One region of the Embleya sp. NPDC059237 genome, then DNA from elsewhere that is predicted to be linked to it. Evidence: riboswitches for the same ligand, from Rfam matches in the RefSeq annotation. Region 1 holds a riboswitch; each other region holds the start of a gene.
The links. A riboswitch is a leader RNA that binds a small molecule or an ion and turns the genes downstream of it on or off. The one in region 1 is predicted to bind cyclic di-AMP.

Region 1 (4,955 bases):
GAAGGGCGAGCCCGCCCGCGAAGACCACGATCGTCCAGCCCGGGCCGTCGGCGGGGTGTTCGAGCCGGACCACGCCGTAGACCAGCAGCAACATCGAACCGGTCACGCTGATCGCCCCGACGAGGTCGAAGCCCCCGCCGGCCTCGGGCCGCTCGTCCCGGGGGATCAGCGCCGACGCCGCCGTCAGGATCACCGCGGCGAGCGCGACCGGTACGAAGAACACCAGCCGCCAGTCGATCGCCGTCAGCAGTCCGCCGATCACCAGGCCGAGCGAGAAGCCGCCCGCGGCGGTGCCCGCGTAGAAGAGCAGTGCCCGGTTGCGCTGCGGCCCCTCCGGGAAGCCGGTGGTGATGATGGACAGCCCGGCAGGGGTCATGAAGGCAGCCGAGGCGCCGGTCACGAAGCGGGCCACGATCAGCATCCAGCCCTCGGTGGCGAATCCGCCCAGGCCGGAGAAGACCAGGAAGACGCTCAGCCACAAGAGGAACATCCGCCGCCGGCCGAGCAGATCGGCGGTGCGGCCACCGAGGAGCATGAAGCCGGCGTAGGCGAGCACGTACGCGCTCATCACCCAGCTCACGCCACCGGTGGACATGCCAAGGTCCTCGCGGATGGTGGGCAGCGCGACGTTGAGCATCGCGATGTCGATGCCCTCGAGGAAGATCGCGCCGCAGAGGACGAGCAGCATGCCCCAGGCGCGGGGGCTCATGCGGCCGGCGGGGGTGTCGCCGGCGGCGGATTCGGGGGCGGATTCGGTGGCGCTGCCGGGTGCGGACGTGGATGTGGACATGCGACAGCCCCTCGGGACGCGGGTGGGTGGGATTGCGGTGGGATCGGGGCACCGGGGGTCGGTTCTTCGGACGAACCCGGTTCCCTCTTGTAACCGACCCCATCCTTCGGCAGCATCGACTTCCATGGAAGAAGGCACTTCGAAGGAACCGACCCCCTGCCCGAGTAACCAGGAGGACTACGACGCCCTTCAGTGGGACGTGCGCGAGGGGTGCGAGGTCCGGCAGATCCTCGACCGGGTCGCCGACAAGTGGTCGCTTCTGGTGATCGCGATCCTGGAGAGCCGTACGTTGCGCTTCACCGAGTTGCGGCGGGAGATCGACGGGATCAGCCAGCGCATGCTCACCGTGACGCTGCGCCAGCTCGAACGCGACGGCCTGGTGCGCCGCACGGTGTATCCGGTCGTGCCGCCTCGGGTGGACTACGCGCTCACCCCGATGGGGACCACGCTGCACACCACGATCCGCTCGCTGGTCACCTGGACCGAGGAACATCAGGAACGCATCGCCGAGGCGCGGGCGGAGTACGACGCGCGAGTGGGAGCGGAAGGCGATCTGGCGGTGGCGGCGGCGGGGCGGTCGGTGTCGGGGTAGTGGGCGCGGCGCCGGACCGGGGGTCGATTTTCGAATCCGGGTTCGGGGTCTGCCCACACCTGTTCGATGTCGCTCGATGTCGCGTATTCGCCTCGGATCGGCCGGGCCTCGCGAATGCCCGGTTCGAAAAGGACAGGCAAGCCGGGCGAAACAGCGGAGCCTGGCGCGTGGTAGCCCCGTAGGCGGCCCATTTCGCGGGTGCGGCGACGTTTGCGGAGGTCGGACGGCAGATCCTTGCCATCAATCGTTGCCAAATCGGCCCAAGATCGACTTTCGGGATTCCGAGTGCTTTTCCTGTGATACGACGACGGGTGAAACGGAACTCTTGGTAAAGTTTTGGCAATGCAGAGACCCGGAGTGAGGGTCGTGACACGCCTGTGACTATCGTTCTGCGATAGGCGAGCGGCTCCACGTCGGCCACCCGGTCGACACGTTCGCCTCCGCCGAATTCGGTGACGGGTTTCGGTGACGGTGGGCAACCGCGGTCGCCGCGACACGAAGCCGGAACCGGGGACCCTTCACAGTCCCTGGGGTGAATCGGTGCTCCGGCACCGTAGGGCGCCTTCTTCCGCCCGAACCCGTCAGCTAACCCGGTAGGCGGCCGAGGAAGGAGACCGCCGCCAGTGGCGTCCCAGCGTCGATCCGGGCAGCACCGCAAGCCCAAGCCCCGCACCGCCGTGCGTACCGCCGCGACCGTGGTCACGGCCGCCGCGACGATGACCGGTGTGATGACCTTCGCCGGCACCGCGAGCGCGGACCCCGCGCAGTCGTTCCAGCAGACCAAGGACCGCGTCAACCAGCTGCACAGCGAGGCGATCAAGGCCACCGAAGCCGCCAACGGCGTCGACGAGCAGATCACCAAGCAGCAGGGCACCGCGAACCAGACCCAGGCCCGGATCACCGAGGAACAGGCCGCGCTCAACACGCTGCGCGACCAGATCGGTGTCCTGGCGGCCAATCAGTACCGCAGCGGTGGTCTGCCGCCCTCGCTCTCGCTCGCGCTCAGCGGCGACCCCGAGGGATACCTGCAGAAGTCGCAGATGTTGTCCCAGCTCGACGGCCAGCAGGCCGCGAAGCTGAAGCAGATCGCGGCGCAGGCCCGAGTTCTCCAGCAGGACCGCACCGAGGCCTCCTCGCAGCTCGCGGAACTGGAGAAGCTGCGCACCGAGCTGAACCGGCACAAGGGCGAGATCCAGAACAAGCTCACCGAGGCACAGCGCCTGCTGAACACGCTCACCGCGCAGCAGCAGAAGGAAGTCCTCGACTCGAACGAGCACAAGAACGACGCGGGTTCGCGCACCGAGACCGACCGCAGCTCGCGCGACAAGACGGACCCGCCGCCGACGACGGGCAAGGACGTCCCCGTGTCCGGCCGGGCGGCGGCCGCGATCGCGTTCGCGCGGGCCCAGATCGGCAAGCCGTACGCGCCGCGAGGCGTGGGCCCCGACTCGTACGACTGCTCGGGCCTGACCCAGGCCTCGTGGCGAGCCGCCAACGTCTCGCTCAGCCGCACCACGTGGACCCAGGTCAACGACGGCCCGCGGATCTCCAAGGACGCGCTCAAGCCGGGCGACCTGGTGTTCTACTTCTCGGACAACTCGCACGTGGGCATGTACATCGGCAACGGCAAGATCATCCACGCCCCCCGCCCCGGCAAGAACGTGACCGAGGCCCCCTTGGACTCGATGCCGTTCTACGCGGCCGTCCGACCGGGCTAGACCCACCCGACCGCGCTACACCGACGATCGGTCCGGGAGGGGGCGAGCACCCCTCCCGGACCGATCGTCGTTGTCGGCGCTGCCGGTGCCTCGGGGCACGCGGTATCTCGGGTTGCCTTGCCTTGCCTTGCCGTGCCGTGCGGAAGGTTCCGGGAACCGGGGTAGGCGTGTGGGCCATGGATCGTATATCGGTGGGCACGTGCTCGTGGACCGACTCCGCCTTGGTCTCCAGTGGTTGGTATCCGGCCGAATGCCGGGACGCGGAACACCGACTTCGGCACTACGCCCGGCAGTTCCCGGTGGTCGAGGTGGACGCGACCTACTACGCGTTGCCCAGCACCCGCAACAGCCTGCTGTGGGTGGAACGTACGCCTGCCGGATTCACCTTCGACGTCAAGGCGTTCTCGCTGCTCACCGGGCATCCCACCAGGCCGGGTTCGTTGCTGGCGGAGTTGCGGTCGCTGCTGCCGCCACGGGTGCGCCCGGGCGCTGTCGACGATCGTCTGTCGGACGAGGTCTGGCAACGGTTCAGCGGGGCGCTGCTGCCGTTGCGCGAGGCAGGACGTCTCGGCACATTGCTCTTTCAGTTCCCGCCGTCCTTGGCGCCCGGTCCGGCTGCCACACGTTTCCTCCACGACTGCGTCGAGCGGGCGCAAGGGTGGCCGCTCGCCGTCGAGTTCCGGCATCCGCTCTGGTGGCAGGACGAACATCGCGCCGCGACGACGGCTCTCCTCGAACGCCTCGAAGTCGCCGCGGTGGCGGTCGACACGGTGCAGTCGCTGCCCACGTCCATCCCCCCGGTTGCCGTGGCCACCACGCCCGAACTGGCGGTGGTTCGCTTCCACGGCCGCAACCGGGCCTGGGGGAGTGGGTCGAAGGAAGAACGGTTCCGCCACACATATACGAGCGCGGAACTGGCCGAGTGGGTGCCCCGAGTGCGCATGCTGGCCCAAACCGTCGACCGGATACACGTGTTGTTCAACAATTGTTGTGCCGACGCAGCCGCCCGGGCAGCCGAAACAATGCGCGCCCTACTCGACGCGTAGGGACCCGGATCGTGTCGTCGAACGGCGGCGAGTCCGCCGGCCGATCGACGGGACCGACGGGACCGACGGGACCGACCGGACCGACCGGACCGACCGGACCGACCACGGACGGTAACGGTATGGCCATCGCCGAGGGCCCGACGGGAGGGTGAACGGCAGCCATGTGCGTCCATTTTGCACACTCCGACCGTTTCGCGGCGCCCCATGCTCCCGCCCGTACGAGTCCACATCCCCGCAGGTCACGGCGTGTCCGGGGATACTCGCAGCATGTTCGATCCGATACCGGTACTCTGCCGGTGGGCAAAAAGCGGATCACCGCCGGACGCCCGACGGGGCCGTTAGCTCAATTGGCAGAGCAGCGGACTTTTAATCCGCGGGTTCAGGGTTCGATCCCCTGACGGCCCACCGCTTCCACCCTCTCCAACCCTGGTCAACGGCCTGCGGGTCCCCAGGACGGATTCTGTGCCTCCCTGGGTACGTACACATTTTGTACATCCGACTCCACGCCGCGTTGCGCCACACGATTCGAGGTCGTGGCCTTCACTGGATGCGCCGAAGCGGGGGGGGGGGCCCCCCGGGGGCCCCCCCCCCCCGGGGGGGGCCCCCCCCCGGGGGGGGGGGGGGGCGGGGGGGGGGGGCCCGGCGGGGGGGGGGGCCCCCGGGGGGCCCCCCCGCCGCTCGTCTTCCGCCCGGAGCCTCGGTCCGGGAAGCTCAGACCAACACCTCCGACCTGCCTACCGCCTCACCCACCACACCCGAGCCCGCTCGCCGCCCCGGCAGCAGCTGCACCAGCGCCGCGACCACCGCGC
Region 2 (4,955 bases), on a different contig from region 1:
CGGACCGGGCCGATCGGGACCGGCTCGCGATCGTCACCGCGATCGAGTCGGCGCCCGGCGGCGACCTGGGCCCTTGGCAGGACCTGGGTGGCCCGGACGGCGGCGCGACGGGCCTGGGCCCACCGGTGGTGCAAGCCGACGGCGCGGGCGGGCTGCACCTGTTCGCGCGCGATCGGGCCAAGGGCATCGGCACGCGGTACCTGCCCGCCGGGAGCACGGTGTGGTCGCCGTGGCGCGACCTCGGCGGCGCCGAGATCGTCGAGGGCCCGACCGCGGTCACCCGCCCCGACGGCCGGGTCACCGTGTTCGGCACGGCCCGCGAGGGCATCCGCGCCTGGGACGTGGTCGGCGACCGGCCCGGCTCGCCGCGCACGATCGCGGCGGATCACCCGGTCGGGCCGCCCGCCGCGTCGGTGGGCGCCGACGGCCGGGTCACGGTCGGCTACCGGCGGGCCGGGACGGCGGAGATCGCGGGCACGACCGAGGCCGGTCCCGACACGTGGGTGCCCACGGCCACGCGCACGGCCGGGGCCGGCTACGAGCCGCTGTGGCAACTGCCCCGCCCCGACGGCACGCTGCTCACCTCGACCCGGGACGCCGAGGGCCGCCCGGTGGTGCTCGGCGCGACCCCCACGCCGCTCGTGCTCGACGACCGCCCGACCCCGAACGGCCCGACCACCACCCTCGACGGCGCGGGCCGACCGCTCGCCCTGTGGCTCGACCCGACCGCCACCCTTCACACGGCCCGCCTGCCCTGAACCCCCGGCACCCCAACCCCCGGCACCCCAACCCCCGGCACCCCAACCCCCGGCACCCGAACCTCGGCGCCTGAACCTCCGGCACTCGAACCCCCGCGCCTGAACCCCCGGCACCCGAACCTCGGCGCCGGAGTCGTCCTACGCCCCGGGACTGCCATCCACCCGCCCCGCGCGTCCCCCTGCCCCCGCCGCCGCCCGCCCCGCGCCCGCGCGGCCCGCACACGCGAACGGCGGGCGCCCCCCGAAGGGGACGCCCGCCGTTCGGCGCGGGAGTGCGGTGGATCAGACGTTCACGCCGTGGCTGCGCAGCCACGTCATCGGGTTGACCGCGGAGCCGTAGTTCGGCGTGGTGCGGACCTCGAAGTGCAGGTGCGGGCCGGTGACGTTGCCGGTCGCGCCGGAGAGCGCGATCTTCTGGCCGGTCTGCACCTTCATCCCGGCCTTGACCGAGATCGAGGACAGGTGCGCGTACTGGGTGTACTTGCCGTCCGCGTGGCGGATCACGACCTCGTTGCCGTACGCGCCGCCCCAGCCGGCCGAGACGACCGTGCCGGAGGTGACCGCGCGCACCGTGGTGCCGGTCGAGACGGCGAAGTCCTGGCCGGTGTGGTGGCCGCTGGACCAGCGCGACCCGCCCGAGCCGAAGCTCGCGGTCAAGGTGGCGCCGGAGACCGGGGCGACATACGAACCGGAGGCCTGCTCGGAGCCCTTGGCCGGGGAGTCGGCCTTGGTGCTCTCGGTCTTGACCGTGGTCTTCGGCGCGGCGGCCGGCTTGACCTCGGTCTTGGCCTCGGCCTTGGGCGTCTCCGCCTTCGGCGCCTCGGCCTTGGGCTCGTCCTTGGTTTCGGTCTTGGTCTCGGCGGCCGGCGCGGCCTTGCCGTCGACCTTCAGCTGCTGGCCCGGGAAGATCAGGTCCGGGTTCTCGCCGACCACGCTCTTGTTGGCCTCGTACAGCTTCGGCCAACCGCCGGGCACGTTCCGGGCGTTCGCGATCTGCGACAGCGTGTCGCCGGCGACCACGACGTAGGAGTCGCCGGCCGCGTCCGTCTTGGCGGTCGTCTCGGCCTTGGGCGCCTCGGTCTTGGGAGTCTCGTCCTTGGGCGCCTCGGTCTTCGGCGCCTCGCTCTTGACCTCGATCTTCGGCTTGGCAGTCTCGGTCTTCGGCGCCGGCTTGGCGCTCTCCGTCTTCGGGGCCGTCTTCGGCGCGGTCTTGCCACCCGCCGAGCCCGTGTCGAGGTCCGGAGCGGCACCGCCGCGGGTCAGGCCCGCCTTGACGGAGCAGACCGGCCAGGCGCCGGGGCCCTGGCTCTTGAGCACCTTCTCGGCGATCGCGATCTGCTGGCTCTTGGTCGCCTGGTCGGCGCGGGCGGCGTACTGCGAGCCGCCGAACTCGTTCCAGGTGCTCTGGGTGAACTGGAGGCCGCCGTAGAAGCCATTACCGGTGTTGATCTTCCAGTTGCCCGTGCTCTCGCACTGGGCGACCTTGTCCCAGGTGCTCACGGACGCGGCCTGAGCCGTGCCCGCCCCGATGATCGGCATGGCGACGCCGACACCGGCGACGCCGGCCGCGGCGATCAGACGCGTGGTCCTGCTGGTGCTGCGACGGCGATGACGCCCGGTTCCGGACAGCATGGCTGGATCCTCTCCCACGCCTACGAGGTGAGCTGTCGGATTCGGGCCGGAGATCGATAGCCCGGCCACGTCCCGAAGAACGTGGCTTCACCCCAAGCCGTTCACGGCCGCCGACCGTCTCGATCGGTGCCGTGTGCGGCGGTTCACCTGTGGTTCCCCCGCTCCTGTCGTGTGGTGCTCGTCAGCCTCCCGAACGGCCGGCGACAGGATTCGGCGTACCGGCGATCGGGGTCCGTGTGGGATACGGACGGATCGAACGCTAAGCAGGCCCCGCCGAAGATCACAAGTCTGTGTCGGATAGAAGCCGATTATCCGTTTTGCGGTTGAGCGCAATGTAGATGATCCCTTACGGAAAGGACCGTAGTTGGCGTTCCGTGGTGGATTCGGCCGGATCGGGTGACAGAGAACCTTGATCGAGCCTCATATGGATCACCCGAAAATGATCACCGAAGTCCCGTTCGTCACAGGCGCATCGCGCGTCTCGGGCCCGGAATCGCGCCATTACCCATCGGCGCACCCGTCTGCACTCGGAGCCGGAGTGATTCGGCCCACAGGACAAAAGCCCCAAGTCCGATTCATCCCGGCGCACTTCACCCCACGCACTCCCCGCGACGCCGACTCGCCGGCCGGCGTCGCATCGAGGCGTTCGGAGCACACGAAAGCACTCGGGGTGATTCGGGAGCACAGGACGCGCGGCACACGTTCGGCCGGCCCGGCGTTCACCACGTGGCGCGTCCCGCGCCCGTCACCCGCGCCGCGCCCGCCACCCGGTCCACGCGCTCTCCACCATGTCGGAGACGTCCAGGCGAGCCTTCCAGCCCAGTTCGGCCGCGATCCGCTCGGCGCTCGCGACCACCCGGGCCGGGTCGCCGGCGCGCCGGGGCAGCGTCTGGGGCGCGAACTCGCGCAAACCGGTGACCTCGCGGATGAGTTCGACCATCTCGCGGACCGAGGTGCCCCGACCGCGGCCGACGTTGAGCACCAGGCGGGTGTCCGGGTCGGCGGCGAGCCGGCGGGCGGCGGCCACGTGCGCCTCGGCCAGGTCCACCACGTGGATGAAGTCGCGCACACAGGTGCCGTCGGGGGTGTCGTAGTCGTCCCCGTAGATCACCGGTGCGCGGCCGGCCGTCAACTTCTCCAGCACCATCGGCACGAGGTTGGACACACCCGCGTCCGCGAGCTCCGGCGCGCCGGCGCCCGCGACGTTGAAGTAGCGCAGGCAGGCGTAGGAGATCCCGTGCGCCCGCGCGGTGGCCGCGATCAGCCACTCGCCGACCAGCTTGCTCTCGCCGTACGGGTTGATCGGCAGACACGGGGTGTCCTCGTCGACCAGGTCCACGTCGGGCATGCCGTACACGGCGGCGCTGGAGGAGAACACGATCCGGGGCACCTCGGCCGCGACCATCGCCGCGAGCAGCGTGCGCAGACCCTCCACGTTCTCCTCGTAGTAGTAGAGGGGACGCGCGACCGACTCGGGCACCCGCTTCTTGCCCGCGATGTGCACCACGCCGTCGAAGATGTGCGCGCCGAACAGCTCGTCGAGCAGCGCCCGGTCCAGCACGGAGCCGATCACCACCGGGATCGTGTCCGGCACCAGCTCGCGGACCCCGGAGGAGAGGTCGTCGACCACGACGACCTCGTCCCCGGCCGCGACGAGCCCGCGTACGACATGCGTTCCGATGTATCCGGCACCGCCGGTGACAAGCCACTTCATGTCGAGACCCTAACCGGATGGACCGCTTCGGGGGCGTTTCGCCCGTGCCTCACCGCCGCCGGGACGGGCCGAGGGCCCCCGACGGGACATGTCGTGTCCCGCCGAGGGCCCTCGGTGTGTCGCGGTGTTGCCGTGGTGTCGTGCGGTCAGCGCTTGGTGTGCCGCTCGACGTCCGAACCGGCCTGCGGACCGGTGCCGCTCGCCGGGCCGTTCACGGCCGGGCTGCCGGGCTTGTCCGCCGGCGCGGCGCGCAGCGCCTTGCCCGCGGGCGGCTCGACGCCGTTGTACATCGGTACGTAGGTGTACTGACCGGGGAGCCCGATCTGGTTGCCGGCCTGGTCCACGATCGGCGCGTTGAGCGCCGACTCGCCGCCGACCAGGACCACGGAGGAGAGCGAGGCGCCGTTGTCGTAGAGGTACCAGGAGCTGGCCGGAGCCAGGCTGTCCTCGTCGGTGAGCAGGATGGGGCCGAGCCCGGCCATCATCGCGCCGCCGGTGAGGGCGTCCTGCCAGGTCATGGTGGTGGCCAGACCCACGGTGCGCGGGGCGGCGAACCAGAACCGGCCGAGCTTGGCCGCGGTGTCGGCCGCGGTGTTCCCGGCGACCGCGTAGTACTCCGCGCCGTCCGGCCAGGACGGCAGGTTCGCCGACAGCAGCGCGCGGTCGGCCGGCCCGCCGACGGTGATCACGTTCGTGGTGGCGGGGTTGATCGCGTTCAGGTAGGACTCGGTCACGGCGGGCATGTTGTCGCCCGCGCTGTAGACGACCACGCTGTCCTTGGTGCCGCCGGCCGCGGCACCCGCCGAGAGGCCGTCGTAGTAGTCCTCACCGGTGACCACGAACACGTTCTT
Region 3 (4,955 bases), on a different contig from region 1:
CGTCGACGGTCGAGTGTCGTCGAACGGAGCGAGAAGGAGACGTCCATGTCCGGATGGAAGACCGTCACGGCCGCGATCCTGGCCGGGGCGGCGGTCGTTGCCGCGCCGGGAGTGGCCGCCGCGGCGGACCGCCACGGAAATCACCACAGGGCCTTCGACCTACAGGCGCACCGCGGCGGTCTGGGCCTGACCGTGGAGAGCACCATCGCGTCCTTCGCCAAGGGCCTGGACCTGGGGGTCTCCACCCTCGAACTGGACGTCCAGATCACCGAGGACGGCCGGGCCGTGGTCACCCACGACCGCAAGATCGACGGCCGCAAGTGTGCCGACACCGGACCCGTGCGGGCCGGTGACCCGGAGTTCCCCTACGTCGGGAAGTATGTCAACACGCTTACCCTCGACCAGGTTCGTACCCTCGACTGCGGGTCGCGGCAGTTCCCGGGCTTCCCCGGCCAGACCACCTCGCCCGGCGCCCGAATGCCGCTGCTCACCGAGGTGTTCGACCTGGTCAACCGGCGGCACGCACGCGGCGTGAAGCTCAACGTGGAGACCAAGGTCGAGGCGGGCGCGCCGAACGAGACGGCGCCGCGCGAGCAGTTCGTGCAGACGGTGGCCCGCGAGGTGCGCCGGGCCGGGCTGTTGCGCCAGGTCACCATCCAAAGCTTCGACTGGGGCTCGCTGATGAGGATGCGTCAGGTCGAACCCCGGCTGCCGCTGGTTGCGTTGACCAACTACGACTTCCTCCAGGTCGGCAAGCCCGGCGCCTCGCCCTGGCTGGGCGGCCTGGACATCGACGACTTCGGCGGCGACCCGCTGCGGGCGATCAAGTCGTTCGGCGCGACGTCGTTCTCGCCGGTGCACGGCTTTCCGCAGGACGGCAAGGTGGGCGACCCGAACTACCGTCCCTACGTGACCCGGGCGATGGTCGAGGAGGCACACCGACTGGGCATCAAGGTGGTGCCGTGGACCATCGACGACCCGGCGACCATGGCGAAGTTGATGGACGACGGCGTGGACGGGCTGATCACCGATTACCCCGACCGGTTGCGGGAGCTGATGGCGGCGCGAGGGCTGCCGCTGCCGAAGCGCTATCTCGCGCGGGGCTGACGCGGGGGAAGCGCTGCCGGGTGCGCGGTGGGCGTGGCGGATGGTGCTCGCTCGGGCGGGCGGTGCCCGCTCCGGCGGACAGTGCGCACTCGGCCGGACCCGCCCGCGCGGTGGGCATGGAACAGGGCCGGGCCCGTCGACGCGTGGTCGACGGGCCCGGCCCTGGAACTTCCCGGTTGTGCTCGGATCAGAGGTTGACGCCGTGCGCGCGCAGGTAGGTGACGGGGTTGATGCCGCTGCCGTAGTTCGGGGTGGTGCGGATCTCGAAGTGCAGGTGCGGACCGGTCACGTTGCCGGTCGCGCCCGAGAGGCCGATCTGCTGGCCGGTGCTCACCGTCTGGCCGGCGCGGACGCCGATGCTGGACAGGTGGGCGTACTGCGAGTACTTGCCGTCCGCGTGCTTGATGACGACCTCGTTGCCGTAGGCGCCACCGTTGCCGGCGCTGACCACGGTGCCCGAGGTGATGGCCTTGACGGAGGTGCCGGTGCCGACCACGAAGTCCTGGCCGGTGTGGCTGCCGCTGGACCACATGGAGCCACCGGTGCCGAACGCGGTGCCCAGGGCACCGTTCACCGGGGCGACGTAGCCCGAGGAGTTGACGGCGGTGCTGCCGGCCTTGGCCGAGGAGTCCTTGGCCACGACGGGGGCCTTCTCCTTGGTCACGGGCTTCGGGGCGACCTTGACCGACACGGAGGGCTGGGCCTCGGTCTTGGTCTCGACCTTGGCCTCGGCCTTCGGCGCGACCTCGGTCTTCGTGGCGGCCGCGGCCTTGCCGGAGAGCGAGAGCTTCTGGCCGACCAGGATCAGGTTCGGGTTGCCGCCGATGACGGACTTGTTGTCGGCGTACAGCTTGTGCCAGCCGCCCTCGACGTCCTTGGCCGCGGCGATCTTGGACAGGGTGTCGCCCTTGACCACGGAGTAGGTGGTGGTCGTGGCCTTGGTTTCGGCGGCCGGGACGACCTCGATCTTCGGGGCCTTCGGGGCCGGCGCGGACTCGACCGGCTTCTCGGCGACCTTGGGGGCGACCTTGACGGTGGCCTTGGTCGAGCCCGACTTGGCGTTGGGGGAGACGGCCGGAGCGGCGCCGCCACGGGTCAGGCCCGCGGGGCCCGAGGTGTTCGGCCACGCGCCGGGGCCCTGTACGGCGAGGACCTTCTCCGCGATGGCGATCTGCTGGTCCTTGGTGGCCAGGTCCGCACGCGGGGCGTACTGCTGACCGCCGAACTCGTTCCAGGTGCTCTGCGTGAACTGCAGGCCACCGTAGAAACCGTTGCCGGTGTTGATGTGCCAGTTGCCCGAGCTCTCGCCCATGGCGACCTTGTCCCAGACGGAGACCGGGGCGGCGGTGGCGGAGGTGGCGAAGCCGGTGATCAGCGGGGCGGCGACGATGGCGCCGGCCATGCCGAGGGTGAGCGCGAGGCGCGCGTTCTTGGGCTTGCGGGCAGGGGTGATGAACGACTGCACGAAGATTTTCCTTCTCCCACGCCTACGAAGTGAGCTGTCGGATTCGGGCTGGAGAGTCTCGCCCGGCCGGCGTCGACTCCTCGGGTATCGAGGAGGCGGGCACGGCTTCACCCCAAGCCGTCGTTATCGGATGTCCGCGACATGCGGACGCCCGGGACGGCATTCCACTTGGTTCCCCCGCTCCTGCCTTTCGGGTTTCGTACCGTGGCCTCTCCGGCGGCAGGATTCGGCGAACCGGGAGACACATTCCGCCGAACACCGGACCGGTGCGGCGAAGCACCAAGCTACGCATACACCCGACTCGGATCCAAACATCACGTTTCGCCGAAACCGAAGATTCGGGTCGGAAGGGTGGAATTACGGGACCGAAAGTCCCGAAGCGTCCACGCATTGTGTCCGGGACCTTCAGCGGGGAGTGAGGTCGGAATTGCGGGGAGTGAGAATCGTGAAAATTCGGTTCACGGTGCGTGCGAGTTCCTGACAATCGGTGCGCGGGATGTGACGTGCGCCACGGGATTTGTCGGAAACGACGGTCTCGGGATGGTGGAAAACGGGTCGAAACGGCGCCCGACCTGCCCATTTGTGGGATGCGGCGAGGGTGAAGGTGCGCGTGTGGCGGTGTCGGCGCCGGCCGGGTGGCGCCGTTCGAACCGGGTGGCGTGGCGGCGACTCTCTGTCCGATCCGCCATGAATTGGGTGATTTGCTCGTATACGAACTGCGGATGTTCGTGTCGGGCGGCGCCCGCCGGGCTCCTCACCCACTGAGCGTCGGCCGACGACCGATTCGGGCAGCGGCTGTCCCGCACCGGCGGCCCGATCCGCAGGCGCGGGTGCGGTCAGGGGTACGACCACGAACCGGGCCGGCCGGATGACGAAGCCGCGGCGTCGGTGGGGCCCGGGACCGTGCCGGTCCGGGCAGGAAGTGAACACGAGGGACGCGGCCATCTCACGCGGTCCCCGGCGATGTTCCGACGACTGGGAATGCGAGCCGGCGCGGACCGCGTGCAGGGCCTCGTCGAGGCCGCGGCGAAGGCGGGGAGCGACGCGTCGGTCCGAGAACCGCGCCTCACGGGCTGACGAGCCCCTGGAGCACCTGGAACGCGACGGCGACGACCAGCGCGTTGTAGAAGTAGGCGATGACGGTGTGAACGAGCACGATCCGCTGCATTCGCACACCGGGTCGGGTTCGGCGTATGCGGCTCCCCCCGTGTGGAGCCGCATACGCCGAACCCGGCCCGAGACGCCGGTGTCGGGTCCGTCGTGGTCAGGGCGTCCGGGCGCCGCCGTGGGGTGTGGTGAGGAATTCGGCGAGGTGTACCGCGCGTACGCGCGACTTGCGGCGCCGCAGGCCGGTGCGGAGTTGGCGCAGGCAGCCCGGGTTGACCGCGACCACGACGTCGGCGCCACTGGCCTCGATCGCGTCCAGCTTGCGGTCAAGGATGCGGCGGGATTCGATCGGGCGCAGGAGGGAGTAGGTGCCGGCCGCGCCGCAGCAGTCGCCGGCGCCCGGGGTTTCCACGAAGTCGGCCACTGCGGAAAGGACTTCGCGCGGTTCGCGCCAGACGCCGAGGCCGTTGCGCAGGTGGCAGGAGTCCTGGAGGGTGACCCTGACCCGGCGGCCGGCCACCCGGCGTTCGGGGAGGGCCGAGACGTCGACCACCTCGGACAATTCGGCGACCCGGTCGCGGCCGATGACGTCGGCCAGGTGCGCGGCGCATCCGCCGGAGGTGGTGACGATCCGGCCGGGGAGTCGTTCGCCGAGGCGGCGGGCGAGGGCACGGCCCTTGGTCGATTCGCCGTTGTGCGCGTGCAGCGCTCCGCAGCAGCCCTGGTCGTCGGGCACCTTCAGGCCGGGCAGGAGGGTGCGGGCCGCGCGGGAGACCTTCGGGAACATGGCGCGTTCGAAGCAGCCGAGCATGAGGGAGGCACCGGTGCCGGCGGGTGGCGTGGGTTGTGCGGGCTGTGCGGGCCGAGTGGGTGGTTTCGGGCTCCGGGGTGTGGCCGGACGGGTTGCCCTGTCGGGGCTGCTGCGCCCGGCCGGCAGGACGAAGCGGCCCCAGCCCATCGCGCGGACCACCGGCGGCAGGCTCACCACGATCGTCAACAGCCGGGCCAGTGGCGGTCGGTGTTTGCCCCGCCACTGGTGCTCGCGCCACTGTTCCAACAAGGAGCCGTACGGGACGCCCGCCGGGCAGACCGGTTCGCAGGCGCGGCAGCCCAGACACGCGGAGGACTGTTCCAGCAGGCTCGGGTCGTCGGCGTCCAGGCGGCCGGTCTCCAGCGCGCGCATCAGGTTGATCCGGCCGCGCGGCGACGAAGCCTCGTCGCCGGTGGCGGCGTAGGTCGGACACGCGGGCAGGCAGAAGCCGCAGGAGATGCAGCG
Region 4 (4,955 bases), on a different contig from region 1:
CGTCGCCCCGAGGGCGGATCATCCGCAGCGAGGTGATCTGCGGCGCGGGACCCTCGCTGATGCACGACTTCGGGCTGACGCGACGCCATGTGGTCTGGCTCGACCTGCCGGTGGTGTTCAACCCGGCCGAGTCCTCCGGTGTGCCCTACCGCTGGAGCGAGTCCTACGCGCCCCGGATCGGCGTGATGCCGCGCACCGGCCCGGCCGTGCCGACCTGGTTCGAGGTGTCTCCGGGGATGGTGCTGCATGTGGCCAACGCGTACGAGGACGCGCGCGGTCGGATCGTGCTGGAGGCACCGAGGTTCGATCGGGCCGCGTGGGAGACGAGTTGGCGGTGGTGGGTGGGTGCGCCCGGCTACCCCGAATCACCCGTGGTCGGCGCGATCTCGCACCGATGGATCCTGGACCCGGCCTCGGGCGTCGCGGGCGAGCAGGCACTGGACTCGCTGGTCGTCGAGTTCCCCACGATCGACGCCCGCGCGGTGGGCCGGCCGCACCGATTCGGCTACGCGTCGGCCTTTCCCGGGGCGGGGCTGCGCGAGTACGCGATCGTCAAGTACGACCGGGTGAGCGGGGAGCGGTGGATCGCCGGGCAGGGGCGCGACCGTATGCCCGGCGAGGCGGTGTTCGTGCCGGCCGAGGGCGGCACCGCCGAGGACGACGGCTACCTGCTCACCGTGATCAGTGATCTGGCCCGGAATGCCTCGGAGTTGCTGGTACTGGACGCGCGCAGGATCACCGCGCAGCCGATCGCGGCCGTCGAATTGCCGCGCCGGGTGCCGGCCGGGATCCACGGTTCGTGGATCCCCGACCCCGACGGATCGGTTGCCGACGGCTGAACCCGATCACGGTGATCTCCGTGCTCTACAGTCCGAGCAGCGTGCTCGGGTGGGCCGGGCACCGGGTGGGGTGGGAGTGCGATTCGGGTGGGTGCGACCAGGCTGCTTGCGGTTCTGCTGTTCGTCGGCACGACGGCGTTGGGCATCGTGCTGTACTTCGTCGAGGACACGTCACTGGCGGATCTGCTCTCGCTCGGGGCGGGGGCGGTGTGTCTGTTCTGGCTGATCCTGGTGCTCACCGCGCCGTGGAACCTGTACTTCCGGGCCCAGCGGGTGATCACGGAGATCGCGATCAGCCGGGAGCGGGGCCTGGCCGTACCGGAGGGGCGTGACGTCGAGGCCCGGCGGATCGCCCGCCGACTGCTCTACGGCGCGATCGGCGCACACGTGCTCTCCGCCGCCGTGATCGCGCTGATCACCTGGATCTCCGGTGGCGTGGTGGGCTACTGGTTCGCCGGGTTCTACCTGCTCAGCACCCTGTTTCGACCCGGTCAGGCGTATGCGGAGCACCTGTCCCAGCGGCTGCGCACCATGCTGCGCGAGGTGACCCACCCCCGCGACGACGTGCTCGCGGTCAGCCAGGACGTCACGGCGCTCAAGGCCAAGGTCGAGGCCCTGGAGACCCGCACCAAGGAGTTGCTGGAGAGCATCGAGCAGCTCAAGGAGACGACGGTCTTCGGGGCGGCCGACACCACCAAGCGCTTCCAGGAGGCGGACCGCAAGGTGGACGCCCTCGGCCGCCGCTTCGAGGACACCATCAGCCAGTTGACGGACAACCAGGAAGTCATCTCCGGCATCAAGGCGTTCCTGCGGCTTTTGCGCACCGAGCAGAGCTGACCGGGCCGTTCGGCCTACTCGCGTCCGGTGCTCACCGCCAACGCCATCTCGCGCATGTCCGGATCGGGATGGGCGCGTGCAACGGCCCGGCCGGGCCTGGTCGAACGCGCGTGGGCCCCGCCGAATGTCTCGGCGGGGCCCACGTGGTGAGGGTATGGATCAGACGGCGAGCTTGGTGCCCACGGCGATCACGTTCGGGTTGTCGCCGAGGACGCCGGCGTTGGCCGTGTGCAGGGCCTTGTAGCCGCCCTTGACACCGAACTTGGCCGCGATCGCGGACAGCGTGTCACCGGACTTGACGGTGTAGGTGCCGGAGCCCGACGCCCGCTCGGTCGCGGCCGACTTCGGCGCGTCCTGCTTGGCAACATCCTGCTTGGGCTGCACGTTGAGCTTCGGCGCATTGCCGGTCGCGGGCTTGGCCTCGGACGTCGGCGCGGCCTTCGGCTCGACCGCGGACTTGGTCTTGCCGGTGGTCGAGGACTCGGCCGTGGCGTTGGCGTCGCCGCCCTTGCCCAGACCGGCCTTCACGGAGCAGACCGGCCAGGCGCCGGGGCCCTGGCTCGCCAGGACCCGCTCGGCGACGGCGATCTGCTGCGCCTTGGAGGCCTGCGCCGCGCTGGCCGCGTACTGGCTGCCGCCGAACGCGTTCCAGGTGCTCGGGGTGAACTGCAGACCGCCGGAGAAGCCGTTGCCCGTGTTGATGCTCCAGTTTCCGGTGCTCTCGCACTGGGCGACCGCGTCCCAGGTGGACGAAGTCGCGGCGTTCGCGCTGCCCGCCATGCCCACGAGGGGAAGGACGAGACCCGCACCGGCGGCGACGGCGATGCCGGCGCGACGGCCACGAGAGAGCGAACGAACCGGAGCGGTGATGGCACGGAAGGTCATTGATTACCTCGTCGGGCGCCTACGAAGTTAGCTGTCGGGTTCGGACGATTGGCCCGGCCTCGCCTGTCACAGGCATGGCTTCACCCCAGGCATCGGCAGTGCCGATGTCGGCTCACTTGGTTCCCCCGCTCCTGCCGCCAGTCGATATCGACTGCTTCCCTCGGACGGCGGCAGGATTCGGCGTACCGCCCGGGGAGTCCGCTTGTGCGAACAACCACGAAGCTACGCACCGGTTCGCCGGGTTGGCAAACATTTCGGATGGTTTGTGACGTCCCCCATAGGGAGGAATAACACCTATTTGCCCGATTTGTCGCCGTCTTTGCAGGTCACGGCTCCGGCGTACACGGTGCGCGGCCGCGTGGTCACGCGTGCTTCAGCGACGGGCTATTCCGTCGCGGGCAGCTCTACCGGAACCACTACCCGCTCCTCGTCCCAGAGGAACGTCGCGCCGCCGGTCGCGAAATTGGGCACATCGGCCACCGTGGCCCGCCCCTCGGGCGAATCCAGCACCGCCTCGAGTTCCGCGCGCGAGGGCGCGTACAGCGCGACCACCAGGTAATAGGGCGGCTTCGCACCGGACGGATCCGGTTCGCACTTGCCGATGGTCCAGCCGGTCAGTCCCGGCATGGTGCGGGCCAGCGGGACGTGCTTGTCCCAGTAATAGGAGTCGAACGCCGCCGGGTCTTCAGGGTGGCCGTAGAGCACGGTCAACTTGTACATGCCGGGTCCTCACGCTCGTGGTTGTCGGACGGACGGACGTGCGCGTGCGCCACGCATCTGCTGCCGGGCGCGTTGGTTACGGATGTGCCGGAGTGTCGCCCGCCGTGGCGGTGCCCCCACTCGGGGTGATGCTCTTGAACGCCCGCGCCTGCTCGGTGATGGCCACCTCGGTCGGCAGGCGCTCCATGCTGGAGGCGCCGAAGAAGCCGACCACGCCGGTGGTGTGGGCCAAGACGTACGCCGCGTCCTCGGGTTCGGCGATCGGCCCGCCGTGGCACAGCACCAGCACGTCGGGGTTGACCTCCGCCGCCGCGTCGCGCATCTCCTGCACCCGCTCCACCGCCTGGTCGAGGGTGACCGCGGTGGTCGCGCCGATGCTGCCCTTGGTGGTCAGCCCCAGGTGCGGGACCAGCACGTCGGCGCCGGCCGCCGCCATCGCGCGGGCCTGCTCGGGATCGAAGACGTACGGCGCCGTGAGCAGGCCGCGCTCCGCCGCCAGCCGGATCATCTCCACCTCCAGGTCGTAGCCCATCCCGGTCTCCTCCAGGTTCTGCCGGAAGACACCGTCGAACAGGCCGACCGTCGGGAAGTTCTGCACTCCCGCGAAGCCCATGGCCGCGAGTCGGTCCAGGAAGTGCGGCATGATCCGGAACGGATCGGTGCCGCACACCCCCGCGAGGACCGGGGTACTGCGCACCACCGGCAGCACCTCGCCCGCCATCTCCACCACGATCGCGTTGGCGTCGCCGTACGGCAGCAGTCCCGCCAACGAACCCCGGCCGGCCATGCGATAGCGGCCCGAGTTGTAGATGATGATCAGGTCCACACCCCCGGCCTCGGCGCACTTGGCGGACAATCCGGTGCCCGCGCCTGCGCCGATCACGACGCCGCCCTGCTCGACCGTCGTGCGCAGTCGGCCCCGCGCCTCGCGTCCGTTCATCTCAGTCCACGTGTCCCTTCGTGATCAATTCGTGCAATCGATCCGCCGCCGCCTTGGCGAACGCCGGATCGTTGATGTCCGTCGCGACCTCGCGCACCTCGACGGCGGTCCCGTCGAGGCCGGCGCGCAGCGCGTCGAACAACGCCGTATCGGCGTCGGAATCGTAGAAGGGTCCGCCCTCGACGTCGATCGCGGAGACTCCGCGCAGCGGCAGGTACAGCGCGGTGGGCCCGGTCGCGTCGATCAGTTTGGCCGCGATCCGCCGTCCCAGTTCGGCGTTTTCGGCCGGTGTGGTGCGCATCAGTGTCACGGTCGGGTTGTGCACGTACAACAGCCGGTCCTCGAAACGCGGCGGAACGGTGTCGCGGGGGCCGAAGTTGACCATGTCCAGCGCGCCCACGCTGACCACCTGCGGCAATCCCATCCGCCCGGCCGCGGTCAGCCGCTGCGGGCCCGCGCTGAGCACCCCGCCGACCAGGTCGTCGGCCAGCTCGGTGGTGGTCAGATCGAGGACCCCGGCCAGGAAGCCGCCCTCGGCCAGGTTCTCCATCGACCGGCCGCCGGCCCCGGTGGCGTGGAACACCAGTACCTCGTAGCCCAGTTCGTTGAGCCGCTCGCGCGCCGCGTCCACCGCCGGGGTGGTCACGCCGAACTGGGTCGCGGCCACCAGCGGTCGGCCCTCGCCGGTCACCCCGGCGACCGCCGCGCGGTCCTCGGCGTAGCCGCCGGCCATG

Region 2: another riboswitch for cyclic di-AMP. It lies ahead of ACFXKZ_RS39855 (transglycosylase family protein); the one in region 1 lies ahead of ACFXKZ_RS26575 (NlpC/P60 family protein).
Region 3: another riboswitch for cyclic di-AMP. It lies ahead of ACFXKZ_RS27325 (transglycosylase family protein); the one in region 1 lies ahead of ACFXKZ_RS26575 (NlpC/P60 family protein).
Region 4: another riboswitch for cyclic di-AMP. It lies ahead of ACFXKZ_RS09730 (transglycosylase family protein); the one in region 1 lies ahead of ACFXKZ_RS26575 (NlpC/P60 family protein).

Annotation. Positions count from the first base shown of each region.
Region 1 is NZ_JBHZAE010000008.1:387,958-392,912, reverse strand. Features, by position in the region: gene ACFXKZ_RS26585 (MFS transporter) at 1-709, opposite strand, end outside; gene ACFXKZ_RS26580 (winged helix-turn-helix transcriptional regulator) at 915-1,382, shown strand; cyclic di-AMP (ydaO/yuaA leader) riboswitch at 1,859-1,997, shown strand; gene ACFXKZ_RS26575 (NlpC/P60 family protein) at 2,006-3,100, shown strand; gene ACFXKZ_RS26570 (DUF72 domain-containing protein) at 3,277-4,146, shown strand; tRNA gene ACFXKZ_RS26565 (tRNA-Lys) at 4,479-4,551, shown strand; gene ACFXKZ_RS26560 (MFS transporter) at 4,858-4,955, opposite strand, start outside.
Region 2 is NZ_JBHZAE010000018.1:30,940-35,894, forward strand. Features, by position in the region: gene ACFXKZ_RS39850 (PIG-L family deacetylase) at 1-758, shown strand, start outside; gene ACFXKZ_RS39855 (transglycosylase family protein) at 1,041-2,390, opposite strand; cyclic di-AMP (ydaO/yuaA leader) riboswitch at 2,395-2,616, opposite strand; gene galE (UDP-glucose 4-epimerase GalE) at 3,136-4,104, opposite strand; gene ACFXKZ_RS39865 (cell wall-binding repeat-containing protein) at 4,251-4,955, opposite strand, start outside.
Region 3 is NZ_JBHZAE010000009.1:142,611-147,565, forward strand. Features, by position in the region: gene ACFXKZ_RS27320 (glycerophosphodiester phosphodiesterase family protein) at 46-1,107, shown strand; gene ACFXKZ_RS27325 (transglycosylase family protein) at 1,295-2,509, opposite strand; cyclic di-AMP (ydaO/yuaA leader) riboswitch at 2,577-2,814, opposite strand; gene ACFXKZ_RS27330 ((Fe-S)-binding protein) at 3,837-4,955, opposite strand, start outside.
Region 4 is NZ_JBHZAE010000002.1:673,394-678,348, forward strand. Features, by position in the region: gene ACFXKZ_RS09720 (carotenoid oxygenase family protein) at 1-839, shown strand, start outside; gene ACFXKZ_RS09725 (hypothetical protein) at 927-1,676, shown strand; gene ACFXKZ_RS09730 (transglycosylase family protein) at 1,836-2,561, opposite strand; cyclic di-AMP (ydaO/yuaA leader) riboswitch at 2,562-2,749, opposite strand; gene ACFXKZ_RS09735 (EthD family reductase) at 2,946-3,281, opposite strand; gene ACFXKZ_RS09740 (phosphoenolpyruvate hydrolase family protein) at 3,358-4,221, opposite strand; gene ACFXKZ_RS09745 (Tm-1-like ATP-binding domain-containing protein) at 4,223-4,955, opposite strand, start outside.